One region of the Streptacidiphilus sp. PAMC 29251 genome, then DNA from elsewhere that is predicted to be linked to it. Evidence: riboswitches for the same ligand, from Rfam matches in the RefSeq annotation. Region 1 holds a riboswitch; each other region holds the start of a gene.
What was found. A riboswitch is a leader RNA that binds a small molecule or an ion and turns the genes downstream of it on or off. The one in region 1 is predicted to bind cyclic di-AMP.
Positions count from the first base shown of each region.

Region 2: another riboswitch for cyclic di-AMP. It lies ahead of ACXKR8_RS30905 (transglycosylase family protein); the one in region 1 lies ahead of ACXKR8_RS22710 (M23 family metallopeptidase).
Region 3: another riboswitch for cyclic di-AMP. It lies ahead of ACXKR8_RS45090 (glycoside hydrolase family 16 protein); the one in region 1 lies ahead of ACXKR8_RS22710 (M23 family metallopeptidase).

Region 1 is NZ_CM135725.2:4,841,948-4,846,167, reverse strand. It holds gene ACXKR8_RS22725 (MFS transporter) at 1-36, shown strand, start outside; gene ACXKR8_RS22720 (undecaprenyl-diphosphate phosphatase) at 194-1,123, shown strand; gene ACXKR8_RS22715 (thioredoxin family protein) at 1,269-1,850, shown strand; cyclic di-AMP (ydaO/yuaA leader) riboswitch at 1,954-2,090, shown strand; gene ACXKR8_RS22710 (M23 family metallopeptidase) at 2,103-2,969, shown strand; gene ACXKR8_RS22705 (hypothetical protein) at 3,140-3,904, shown strand; gene ACXKR8_RS22700 (sensor histidine kinase) at 3,901-4,220, shown strand, end outside.
Region 2 is NZ_CM135725.2:6,467,239-6,471,458, forward strand. It holds gene ACXKR8_RS30895 (winged helix-turn-helix domain-containing protein) at 1-611, shown strand, start outside; gene ACXKR8_RS30900 (HAD family hydrolase) at 628-1,362, shown strand; cyclic di-AMP (ydaO/yuaA leader) riboswitch at 1,469-1,623, shown strand; gene ACXKR8_RS30905 (transglycosylase family protein) at 1,627-2,394, shown strand; gene eno (phosphopyruvate hydratase) at 2,552-3,841, shown strand; gene ACXKR8_RS30915 (FtsB family cell division protein) at 3,938-4,220, shown strand, end outside.
Region 3 is NZ_CM135725.2:9,440,147-9,444,366, reverse strand. It holds gene ACXKR8_RS45105 (arabinofuranosidase catalytic domain-containing protein) at 1-147, opposite strand, end outside; gene ACXKR8_RS45100 (transglycosylase SLT domain-containing protein) at 393-980, opposite strand; gene ACXKR8_RS45095 (pyridoxamine 5'-phosphate oxidase family protein) at 1,242-1,895, opposite strand; cyclic di-AMP (ydaO/yuaA leader) riboswitch at 2,116-2,261, shown strand; gene ACXKR8_RS45090 (glycoside hydrolase family 16 protein) at 2,276-3,532, shown strand; gene ACXKR8_RS45085 (ATP-binding protein) at 3,573-4,220, shown strand, end outside.

The sequences.
Region 1 (4,220 bases):
CGCAGCGACGCGATGGAGCCCCAGTTGGCGGCCTGAGCGGGGCCCGATCAGGGCCGGATCGGCGGCCCGGGCGGGCTGCTGGTGAACGCTGGGCGGCAGGGTGGTGAACAGGAGTCGCACGGGGATTGAGGGTCTACATCGCTGTAGTACTTTCTGACTGCCCAGCGATTCGCCCCCCTGCCGAAGGCCGCAGATGTCCGTCCTCACCTATCCAGAAGCGATCAGCGTCGGCCTGCTCCAGGGCGTCACCGAACTGTTCCCGGTCTCCAGTCTCGGCCACAGCATCCTGGTGCCGGCCCTGCTCGGCGGGCACTGGAAGGCGGACCTCAATGTCTCCGCCGCCGACTCCCCGTACCTGAACGTGCTGATCGGGCTGCACCTGGCCACCGCGCTGGCGCTGGTGGTCTACTTCTGGCGGGACTGGATCCGGGTGATATCGGGGCTGGTCAGCTCGGTCCGGCACCGGCGGATCGAGACCGTGGACGAGAAGCTGGCCTGGCTGCTGATCGTGGCGACCATCCCGGTCGGCATCGCCGGGCTGGCGCTGGACAAGGTGTTCCGGGAGTCCCTGGGCAAGCCGATCCCGGCGGCGATCTTCCTGACCCTCAACGGCGTGGTCCTCTATGTGGCCGAGCGGCTGCGCCGCGGCGGCACCGGACGCCGCCGGGCCGGCGACGACCCGGCCGTCCCGCTCCCCGGCGACGAGGACGTCCACCCCGACGTGCTGTCCGACCGCCGGATCACCAAGCTCGGCTGGGCCTCGGCGCTGGTCATCGGCGCGGCCCAGATCCTCGCCCTGCTGCCCGGCATCAGCCGTTCGGGCGTCACCATCAGCACCGGCATCTTCAAGGGCATGCGGCACGAGGACTCGGCCCGCTTCGCCTTCCTGCTGGCCACCCCGGTGATCGGCGCGGCGGCCCTGCTGAAGGTGCCCTCGCTGCTCGGCCACGAGGGCGACGGCATCCGCGGGCAGGTGCTGGCCGGCGGGGTGGCCGCGTTCGTGGCCGGCTATGTCGCGGTGCGCTTCCTGACCAAGTACTTCGAGACCAGGACGCTGACCCCGTTCGCGATCTACTGCACCGTGGCCGGCCTCGGCAGCCTGGCGTACCTGACCCTGAGCTGACCACCGCCCTTCGCTCGCCCGGTGTCCCTCGTACGGGTGGTCGAGCGGCGCGTATGCCGGGTTCCGGCTCGTTCCTCTGCTCGAATGATCGTCTGAACGTACCCGACATATCCGGCGTACCCGGCGGCGAGGAATGGCAGGCCCGATGACCGGTCGACGGCGATGGGCGGCGCTGGCCGTGGCGCTCGCCCTGCTGGGGCTCAGCGGCTGCGTCGAGGTCCGCGGCAGGGCGCTCCCCCCGGCGCACCGGACCGGCTCGGCCTCCAGCGACTCGCTCGGCCTGGCCCGGCCCTTCCTGCCGCTGCCCGCGATCACCCCGGCCGCCGTCCCGGACGGCTACGACCCGGCCCGCGACGCCGCGGCCGACGTGGCCGCCGCCCTCGCCGCGTCCCGTGCCGACGGGCGCCCGGTGCTGCTGGACTTCGGCTCGACCTGGTGCGACGACTGCCGGGCGCTGTCCACGCTGGTGCAGAACCCCGGGGTGCACCAGATCCTGGCCCGCAACTACCACCTGGTGACGATCGACGTCGGGCACTACGACCACAACATGGACCTGGCCGGCCGCTATGTGACGCTCAGCAGCAGCGGCATCCCGGCGCTGCTGCCGCTCGGCCCGGACGGGACGCCGAGCCGTCCCGGCGACGCCGGCCGCTTCGCCGACGCCAGGACCCTCAACCCGGACCAGGCCGCGAACATCCTGGTGGACTGGCTGTATCCCGGGAACTGACGCTCCATCCCCAACTGCCCCCCCGGAATCCCTTGGTTTCAACCGTCACTAGGATTACCTTTCTATAACGCAGAGCGAAGTTCAGCCGTTCGACGGACGGCGTCGCATGCGATCGCCTAATCCTGCAGTTGGGAACCGGGGAACCACGTACTTCTGGGGTGAATCAGCCGAAACCTGGCTGTAGGGGACCTTCCTCTCCGAACCCGTCAGCTAACCCGGTCGGCGAGAGGGAAGGAAAGGAGTACGCCGAACGTGGCGTCGCACCAGCCCACTTGGGCACCCGCACAGTCCACGGCCGTGCTCGGCTTCGCGGCGATGGCGGCCGTCGGAGCCACCGGTTTCGCCGGGGTGCCCGCACAGGCGGCGGTGAACGAACCCGCCCGGGGCGGCACCCTGCTGGTCGCCCAGGAGCACGACCGGAGCGAGTCCGTGGCCCTGCCGGCCACCGACCCCGGTCTGGCACTGACCCAGCGGATCCGGGCCCAGTCGGTCCAGCATCGCGCCACCGCCGAGGACGCCGCACGCCGGCAGGCCGCGCAGTCGGCCGCGGCCAAGCAGGCCAGGGCGCAGCAGATCGCGGCCGAGGACCAGGCCCGGGCCGCGGCCGCCGCACAGGCCGCCGCCGAGGTCGCGGAGGCCGCCGCTGCCGCCGCGAGCGCCGCGCAGGCCGCCGCCGCTGCCGATACCGCCGTACAGGCCGCGCCGAGCGGTGGGTCGGTGGGCGCGCTGGTGGCCCCGGTCGCCGGTTCCGCCCCCGGGGTGGGCTTCGGCCAGGCCGACTCGTTCTGGGCGCATCTGCACACCGGCCAGGACTTCGCCGCCCCCACCGGGACCCCGGTGGTGGCCGTCGGCGCCGGCCGGATCACCTCGGCCGGCTGGGCCGGGGCGTACGGCTACCGGGTCGTGCAGACCCTGGCCGACGGCACCGAGCTCTGGTACTGCCACCTGTCGGCGATCGGCGTCGGCGCGGGCGCCGTGACGGCGGGTCAGCCGATCGGCCGGGTCGGCGCGACCGGCAGCAATGTCACCGCCCCGCACCTGCACCTGGAGGTGCGTCCGGCGGGCGGCGAGCCGGTCGACCCGTCGACCTGGCTGGCCGGGCACGGTCTCGCCCTCTGACCGAGGGCTCCAAGGATTCCGAGGGTCCCGCTGACACCCCCCCGACAGCGGGGCCTTCGGTGTGCCCGGGCAGGGTCCGGGCAGCGGGGCCTCCGACCGGTCCGTGGGTGCGGGCATCTGGGCTATTGTCGCCGTGTTCACGGGGGTGCTCGTCGAAGGAGGCCGTTGCGATGGGAGCGACCCGGCCCCGGGCCCGCGCCCGCGGCGCGCGCGGCTCCTCCTCCCCGACCGGTCTGCGGCGCGGCGGCTACCTGGGACTCGCCCTGGTGGCGGCCGTGCTGACGGTGGTGCTGCCGGCCCTGCTGGCACCCGGGCACAAGTCGGCCGCTGCCCGTCGGCCGGTCCCGGCCGCTTCCGCGCCGGCCGCCGTCCCCGCGCCCGTGCCGTCCACCGCGGCGGCCACGACGTCCGCGCCGGTGCCGACGACCGCCCCGGCCCGGCTGAACTGCGCGCCGTCCACCCCCGGGCGCGCCTTGGCGCAGAACGCCGGGCGGCCCTCCTGCCTGCTGTACGCGTCGGCGCTGGGCACCGGCTGGCAGCTGACCGGGACCGGCGCCAAGGTGGCGCCGGGCGAGCAGGTCACCGGCTCCGGGCAGCCGTCGATCCGGGTGGACCGCAGGAACGAGGACGCCGCGGTGACCTTCACCGCCGCCGCGCCAGTCACCCTCGCCCCGGGGTCCAAGCTCCGGCTGCGCCTGTACGGCGGGCGGCAGTACGGGACCGTGCTGCGGATCTCGGCGTCCGCCGACCCCGCCGTCCGCAACGCCAGGACCTGGGTCACCGCGCAGTCCGGGCCGGAGCAGTGGTCCGAGGTGGTGGTCGACCTCGGTGGCTTCGGCCTCCGCGCGATCCGCAGGATCGACCTGGTGGTGGCCCAGGACCAGCTCCCGCAGACCTACCACTTCTTCCTCGACGACGTGGTGCTGGCGCCGTGAGCCGGCAGCTGCCCGACGCGGCGCGCGCGGTCGCCGGGGTCGATCCCGTGGTGGCCTCCGCCGCGCTGTGCCGGGCCGTGCTGCTGGGCCGTGCGGCGTTCGCGCTCACCGCGGCCGGCGCCGGGCTGCTGCTGGTCGAGCAGCGCTGGCGGGTGGTGGCGGTGCTGCTGGTCACGGCCGTGGCCACGGTGGCCGAGCTGAGCGTGCTCACCCGGTGGCCGGGCGTGCTGCGCCGACCTGTCCCGGTGGTGGCGGTGGACGCGCTGCCGGCCGTGGCGGTGCTGCTGCTGAGCAACGGCGGGATGGCGTACTTCTG
Region 2 (4,220 bases), 1.6 Mb from region 1:
AGAACCGCATCGCGCTGGCCACCAGGTCCGGAAAGCTGACCATCGACGCCTTCTGTGTGACCTCGGAGTCCCTGGTCGCGGCGATACAGCTGCAGATGCTGGCGCTGCGCGCCTCCCGGACGGTGCTCAGCGAGTTCCGGATCCGGCTGCTGGTCTCCAACTACTCGGCCACGCCCACCTTTCCGCGGGTCATCGGCCATCCCGACGACCACCGTCCGCTGGCCCGGCTGCAGCTCATCACGCAGACCCAGGTGGCCAGCCTGCAGGCGGCGGTGGACAACCTGCGCACCTTCCAGTTGGTCGAAGGCAACCCGAAGGTGGAGGTTCGAGCCGTACCCTTTCCGCCGATGACCAAGTTGTACGTGCTGAACGGGAACGAGGTGCTGGAGGGCTTCTACCAGCTGACGGAGCGGTCGGTCGACATCGGTGGCGAGGAGTACCGGATCGACGACCTGGCCGGCCTGGACAGTAAGCTTTTCTGGCGTACTCGACACGCCCTGCCCAACCATGTCGACTCCAAGTTCGTCCGCACGGTCCAGGCGTTCTTCGAGTCCTGGTGGGTAAAGGCCGAACGCTATGGCGTCCAACTGCACCGAGACCCCAGAGACTGAGAGCGAGCCATCCGTCGTGTCACCGCAACGAGCCCCGGCAGCAGCGAAGGTGGAGCGGGCGAAGGTGGTCCTGCTGGACTTCGACGGTCCGGTCTGCTCGGTGTTCGCCGGGCACCCGGCGCCGGGGGTGGCCCGGAAGCTGCTGCGCGAGCTCGACGCGCAGGGCGTCCGGCTCCCCGGCGAGCTGGCGGGCACCGAGGATCCGCACGGCCTGCTGGACGGCCTGGCCAAGGCGCTCGGCGGCCAGGGCCTGTCCGAGCCGGAGATCAAGGCGCTCACCCGGCAGTTGGACGGCCGGCTGGCCGAGGCCGAGCAGGAGGCCGTCGGCACCGCCGCGGAGACGCCGGACGCCGTGGACGCGGTGCTGCGGCTGCTGCGCTCGGGCCGGTCGGTGGCCGTGGTCAGCAATAACGCGACCGCCGCGGTGGAAGCGTACCTGCGGCGCCGGGAGCCGCTGGCGGAGCTGCTGCGGGGGCGGGTCTTCGGCCGCCCCGCGGACCCGGCGCTGATGAAGCCCCGCCCCTATCTGCTGGACCGGGCGGTGGCCGCGGTGCGGGGCAGCGCCGCTGACGCGGTGCTGATCGGGGACGCGGTCACCGATGTCGAGGCGGCGGCCGGCGCCGGGGTGGATTTCGTCGGATTCGCGGGCGGGGACGAGCGGCGGCGGAAGCGCCTGGTGGGTGCGGGAGTTGCGGACGACTGCGTGATCGACCACTGGAGTGAATTGGGAGCTTTCTCCCTACTTCAGTGAAGGGACGGGGCTTGTGGTTATGCAGTTCATATGTCTAGCCTTCCGGCACGCCCGCATGCGCGGGCGACTGCCCTTCGGGACGCCGAGTCCTGTCCAGCCGGGGGGCGGAACCCACACTCTTTGATTGGGCAGGAGCGGGGGACCCAGGTAAGTCGCCGCAGTTCACAAGGCTGCGGCTCGGGGTGAAGACGCGTCAAGCGTCCGGGCTACCTACCGGCCCGAACCCGACAGCTCACCTCGCAGGCGTCGGAGAGGGACCCTGCCATGCTCTTCACCACCCCTGTCGCCGGTCGCCATCGCAAGCCCCGCAGCAGCAGCACCGCGCGTCTGGTGGCCACCGCGAGTCTCGGCACCGCCGGGATAGCGCTGCCGCTGATCGGCGCGACCAGCGCCTCCGCCGCATCCGTGTCCACCTGGGACAAGGTCGCCAGTTGCGAGAGCGGGGGCGACTGGTCCATCAACACCGGCAACGGCTACTACGGCGGGCTGCAGTTCTCGGCCTCGACCTGGGCCGGGTACGGCGGCACCGCGTACGCCTCCACCGCCAACCACGCCAGCAAGGGCCAGCAGATCACCATCGCCGAGAAGGTGCTGGCCGCGCAGGGCCCCGGCGCCTGGCCGGTCTGCGGACCCCGGGCCGGACTGAGCCAGGGCGGCGGCGCGCCGGTGGTGAGCACCACACCGACCAAGAAGGCCCCCGCCAAGAAGGCCCCGGCCAAGAAGACCACCACCACGCACAGCACCACCAAGCAGACCAGCACCGGCAAGCACAGCGGCGCCGGCAGCAGCACGCACAGCGTGAAGACCACCCCCAGCACCCCGAAGCACGCCGCCCCCTCGGTGCAGCAGGCGTCCCCGACGCACAGCACCGGCCACGGCGACTACACCGTCAAGCCGGGCGACACCCTCTCCGGCATCGCCGCCTCCGCGCACCTCGGCGGCGGCTGGAAGGCGCTGTACCAGGAGAACCGCTCCACCGTCGGCGGCAACCCGGACCTGATCTTCCCGGGCCAGCGGCTCGACGTCGGCTGACTCCGACTGCCCCGCCCGCGGCCCCTGCCCGCCAGGTGAACTACTGGTGGGTAGGGGCTCCGGCTGGTGAGACACCCGCGCGGTCCGGGTGGCCACGCCCTCTGCTGCGGCTAGGCTCTTGGGGTAAGCACCCCAGTATTCCCCCAAGGAGATGCCTGTGCCGTCCATCGACGTCGTCGTAGCCCGGGAGATCCTCGACTCACGAGGCAACCCCACGGTCGAGGTCGAGGTCGGCCTCGACGACGGCAGCACCGGGCGTGCCGCCGTTCCGTCCGGCGCCTCGACCGGTGCCTTCGAAGCCCTTGAGCTGCGTGACGGTGACAAGTCCCGTTACGGCGGCAAGGGCGTCGAGAAGGCCGTCCTCGCCGTCATCGAGCAGATCGGCCCGGAGCTGATCGGCTACGACGCCACCGAGCAGCGCCTGATCGACCAGGCGATGCTGGACCTGGACGCGACCCCGGACAAGTCCTCGCTCGGCGCCAACGCCATCCTCGGCGTCTCGCTCGCCGTGGCGCACGCCGCCTCCGAGGCCAGCGACCTGCCGCTGTTCCGCTACCTGGGCGGCCCCAACGCCCATGTGCTGCCGGTCCCGATGATGAACATCCTCAACGGCGGCTCGCACGCGGACTCCAACGTCGACATCCAGGAGTTCATGATCGCTCCGATCGGCGCGCCCTCGTTCTCCGAGGCCGTCCGCTGGGGCGTCGAGGTCTACCACACCCTCAAGGGTGTGCTGAAGGAGCGCGGCCTCTCCACCGGTCTCGGCGACGAGGGCGGCTTCGCCCCGAACCTGGACAGCAACCGCGAGGCGCTCGACCTCATCGTCGAGGCCATCAAGAAGGCCGGCTACACCCCCGGCAAGGACGTCGCGCTGGCCCTGGACGTGGCCGCGTCCGAGTTCTACAAGGACGGCGCCTACCAGTTCGAGGGCAAGGCGCTCTCCGCCTCCGAGCTGACCGACTACTACGCCGAGCTGGTCGCCGCGTACCCGCTGGTCTCCATCGAGGACCCGCTGTTCGAGGACGACTGGGACGGCTGGAAGACCCTCACCGCCAAGCTGGGCGACAAGGTGCAGATCGTCGGTGACGACCTGTTCGTCACCAACCCGGTCCGCCTCGCCCGCGGCATCAAGGAGGGCGCGGCCAACGCGCTGCTGGTGAAGGTCAACCAGATCGGCTCGCTGACCGAGACCCTGGACGCGGTGGAGCTGGCCCAGCGCAGCGGCTTCCGCTGCATGATGTCGCACCGCTCCGGCGAGACCGAGGACGTCACCATCGCCGACCTCGCCGTCGCCACCAACTGCGGCCAGATCAAGACCGGCGCCCCGGCCCGCTCCGAGCGCGTCGCCAAGTACAACCAGCTGCTGCGCATCGAGGAGATCCTCGACGAGGCCGCCGAGTACGCCGGCCGCGGCGCGTTCCCGCGCTTCCAGCCCGCCGCCGACTGACGACTCGTCGTGCTGGACCGGTGCCCCGCCGCGATCACCCTCTAGGGTGGGCGGCGGGGCACCGGCGCATCCACAGGGACACGGGAGGGCGAGAACGTGAGCAGCAAGGCAGGCAGTCGCAGGCCGCGTTTCACCGGCCGCGCCGCGGTGCTCGCCCTGGTGCTCTGCTCGCTGATCGCCGCGCTGGCCTACCCGACCCGGCAGTTCATCGCCCAGCGCTCGCAGATCGCCCAGCAGCGCGCCGCCGCCGAGCAGGCCCAGGCCCAGGTGGACGAGCTGCGCCGGGAGCGGGCCCGCTGGCAGGATCCGGCCTATGTGACGGCCCAGGCCCGCGAGCGGCTGCACTACGGTTTCCCCGGCGAGACCCCGTTCACCGCGG
Region 3 (4,220 bases), 4.6 Mb from region 1:
GCACGGCAGCGTACCCGCGGCCTGCGACACCCCGGGGAGGGCGACCAGTACGCCGAGGACGAGCGCCAGCGCCGCACCGGCCGCGAGGAGAGCCCTTCGCCATGGGCCACGTCGTAACCGGTCGCCTGTGGATCCGCTTCTACGCATGGGGGTGCTCCTGGGTGGGGAGGGAGTCCAACGTTGTAACGGACATTGAGGCACTCGGCACCGGGTGCGTCAAGACTCTCCGCGCGATCCCGTCGGCGCGCTGCGGCGGAAGTTTTCGCACCAGCCATCCCACCTGGGATGATGAAGAGGACTGCGCATCTGATGATGGATCAGCTCAGATGGGCCGGAGCCAGGGGTTTCCGACAGCCGACGCTACGGCCGTGGAAGTCCATCGTTGTAACAGGTCAGTAGCCCTGCTTGCCGTAGGCGACGCTGTCGAAGGAGCCGTAGCGGTCATTGGCGTAGCGGACGCCGGCGATGATCGAGTCGACCGGGTCCAGGATGTCCTTGTGCCCGGGCAGCGACCACTCGGCGAAGGTCGGCTTGATGGTCTGGATCAGACCGTAAGTACCCCCGTACAGGGCCTGGTTGCCGTCCCAGTGGTTCTCGGCGCGGGGGTTGCCGCTGGACTCGGTCATCGCACGGGCCTTGATGGCATGGGCGTTGGGGACATGGTCCCCGTGCGCGGCCAGGACGGCGCGGGCCTCGGAGATCCAGCCCTCCAGGTTGTTCGGATAGCTCTTCTGCGCCGGTGCGCGGCCGGCAGCGGTCTTGGCGGGCGCTGCGGCCTTGGCCGCCTTGACCCCAGCCGCCTTGGTCGACCCAGCTGCCTTGGCCTCAGCCGCCTTGGCCGCCGCCGAGCCGGTTATTCGCGCCGGTGCCGCGTGGGCCTGGGCGCTGGGGGCGCCCACCGCCGTGCCCAGCACCACGGTCGAGGCGATCACCAGGTAGGCGGTCAGACCTGCGGGCGTGCGGGACTTGAGCTGCTGCATGACTCTCCTGAGGGATCTACGACGAACACGTCGTCAACGGCCACGACCGCTCGCCGGGTATCTCCCGCAGGCAACAGTCGAGGGGCTCACCGGCCGTGGACTCAGGCCGGTCGCCACGGGCGTGAACTTTTCGCCCGTACATCCACCCTCACACGATCAACGTCGCCGCCCTAGGGACCTTGTGCCCCCATCCCCGCGCCCACCGAACCGGGGCCTCCTGCCCTCCGCGCCACGCCCCGGGCCCAGCGCCGCACCCCCGACTCAGCCCGCGCCGAGGTACGGCGGCAGCGGGGTGCCCGGTGCGAGGTCCTCGGCCGGGACCGGTGTGCCGTGGCCGCGAGTGACCGGGACCACACCGCTCCAGTACGGAAGGGCGAGGTCCTCGGCGTCGTCCACGGGGCCGCCGGTGCGGACCTTGGCGGAGACCTCGTCCAGGTCCAGCCGGATCACCGCGGTCGCGGCCAGTTCCTTGGCGTCGGCGCGGCGGGAGTCCTGCGACCGTCCCGCGACCACCTGCTCCACCAGGGCGTCCAGGGCCTCGGCGCGCTCGGCCGGGTCCACCACCTGGTGCGCGGTGCCGTGGACGACGACCGAGCGGTAGTTGAGCGAGTGGTGGAAGGCGGAGCGGGCCAGGACCAGGCCGTCCACATGGGTCACGGTCAGGCAGACCGCGAGGCCGGGGTCGGCGGCTCCGCGCAGCGGACGGGATCCGGTGGAGCCGTGGAGGTACAGCCGTTCGCCGATCCGGCCGTAGAGCGTGGGGAGCACGACCGGGGCGCCGTCCCGGACGAAGCCGAGGTGGCAGACATAGCCCTCGTCCAGGATCGAGTGAACCAGCTCACGGTCGTAGGAGGCACGCTCCCGACTGCGGGTGGGGACGGTGCGTTCGGTCGGCTGGTAGGCGGCGGTGGCCACAGATTCCCTGCTCTCTATTGAACTAGTGCATAAATATCTTTGCGTTAGAACATTATGACCACCGTTTCGAGGCTCGCTCAAGCCCTTTTGGAGGCGGGTGTGAGTAGACGCACATTGCATTGTCGAATCCACGTTCGCCTGCCTAGCCTGCAGGTTCCGCCGTGGGCGGACCCCGTCGCCGGGACGCCGAGTCCTGTCCGCTCGCCGGCGGGAACCCGAGCACCGAACTCGGACAGGAGCGGGGGAACCAGGTCAGTTGCCGTACCCACGCCCGCACGGGCAGGTGGGTACCGGCTCGGGGTGAAGCCGCTCCCCAGGCGGCCGGGCTTCCTCAGGCCCGAACCCGACAGCTCACCTCGTAGGCGTCACGAGGCCCTGCCATGCCCCTGTCGATCACCCCTGCGCGCTTCGGCGCGATAGCCGGCGCGGCCGCCCTGGCCGCCATCCCGCTCGCGGGAACGGCCAACACGGCCGCCGCGGCCCCCGCGGCCTCCGGCGTCACCCAGGACCGGCTCACCCCCGCCACCATGACCGCCGGCGCCCCCGCCCGCGCGGCCCTCACCGTCCACTCCGGCTCCTGCTTCACGGCCAGGACCCTGGGCGTGGGCGTCCGGGACGCGGCCGGTGCCAACCTGGACTTCCCCGGCTCCGCGTCCAACGTCCGGATCTGCCCCGGCGGCGTCTCGATCACCACCGGCAGCCGCACGCTGTCGGCCGGCAGCTACACCGAGTTCGGTTTCTGGCAGGACGCCTCGGGCGCCTGGCACAACCTCCCCTCCCGGACGCTGACGGTGTCCGCCGCCGTGTCCGCCGCCGCCCCGACCACCACGCCGGCCACACCCGCGCCGACCCCGACGCCGACCCCCACGCCGACCCCGACACCCACCCCCACCGCGCCCGTGACCGGGGCCGCGCCCGTGCCGGGGAAGTCGCTGGCCTGGTCCGACGAGTTCAGCGGACCCATCGCCTGGGGCAGCCGCTGGGTCGGCAGCACCAGCACCGCGTTCCAGTACGGGAGCCACAACCCGAACGACAACAAGCTCGACTGGCTCAGCCCCAACGCCGTGACCGTGGCCGACGGTGTCGCCACCTTCACCGCTACCCCGTCCTCGACCACCCTGGAGAACGGCAAGCAGGCCTGGACCACCGGCCAGCTCACCACCGAGGGCTCGACCCAGGGCTTCCAGGTCAAGACCGGTGACTACGCCGAGGCCCGGGTCAAGCTCCCGTCCGGCACCGGCGCCTGGCCGGCGCTGTGGACCTGGAAGGACGGCAACGGCGAGATCGACTCCTTCGAGTACCACCCGGACAACCCGCACCTGCTGGAGCTGTCCAACCACGTCAACGCCGCCCACGACTACTACACCGACGCCAGTGCCGTCAGCCCGGACAGCTGGGTGACCATCGGCACCTACTACGGCGCCGACTCGGTCGACTGGTACGTCAACGGCACCAAGGTCTACTCGGACCACACCGGCGTCGGCACCGGCTGGTCGGCCTACCTGAACCTCAGCCTCTCGGTCAGCGCCGGGCAGTACCACCCCCCCCTCCGGCACGGCACCGATCAGCTTCGCCGCCGACTACGTCCGGGTCTACCGCTGAGCCGGGAGGCCAATTTTTGGCATATGCCACTCTGATTCCCTGTCACCGCCCGGCCCGCGCCTGTACGTTGGGAGCATGAGCACGGCTGTTCCGGGCGGGAACGCTCCCTGGAGGCGTGCCGGTGATCTGCCCGCCGAGGTCACGGGCTTTGTCGGCCGGGCGGATCAACTTGCCTCGCTGCAGCGGCTGCTGGCGGTTTCTCGGCTGGTCACGCTGACCGGTCCGGGTGGGGTCGGCAAGACCAGGATCGCCCTGCGCGCCCTGCCCGACCTGCGCGGGGCCTATCCCGACGGCGTCTTCCTGGCCGAGCTGTCCGCCCTCAAGGACCCCGACCTGCTGGCCCGGACGGTCTGCGCCGTGCTGGGCCTCCCCGAACAGGCCGCCAGGACCGCCCTGGAGCAGCTCACCGACCACCTGGCCGGACGTACCGTGCTGCTGGTGCTGGACACCTGCGAGCACCTGGTCGACGCCTGCGCCGCGCTGGCCGGACTGCTGCTGCGCAACTGCCCGCAGGTCAGCGTGCTGGCCACGAGCCGACAGCCGCTGGACGTGCCCGGCGAGCACCTGCTGGTCGTCCCGCCGCTGCCGGTGGAGCCGGAAGGCATCGACGGGACCGGCGCGGTCGCGCTGTTCGCCCAGCGGGCTACCGCGGTGATGCCCTCCTTCGTGCTGACCGAGGCCAACCAGCCGGACGTGCTGGCCCTCTGCCGCCGGCTGGACGGC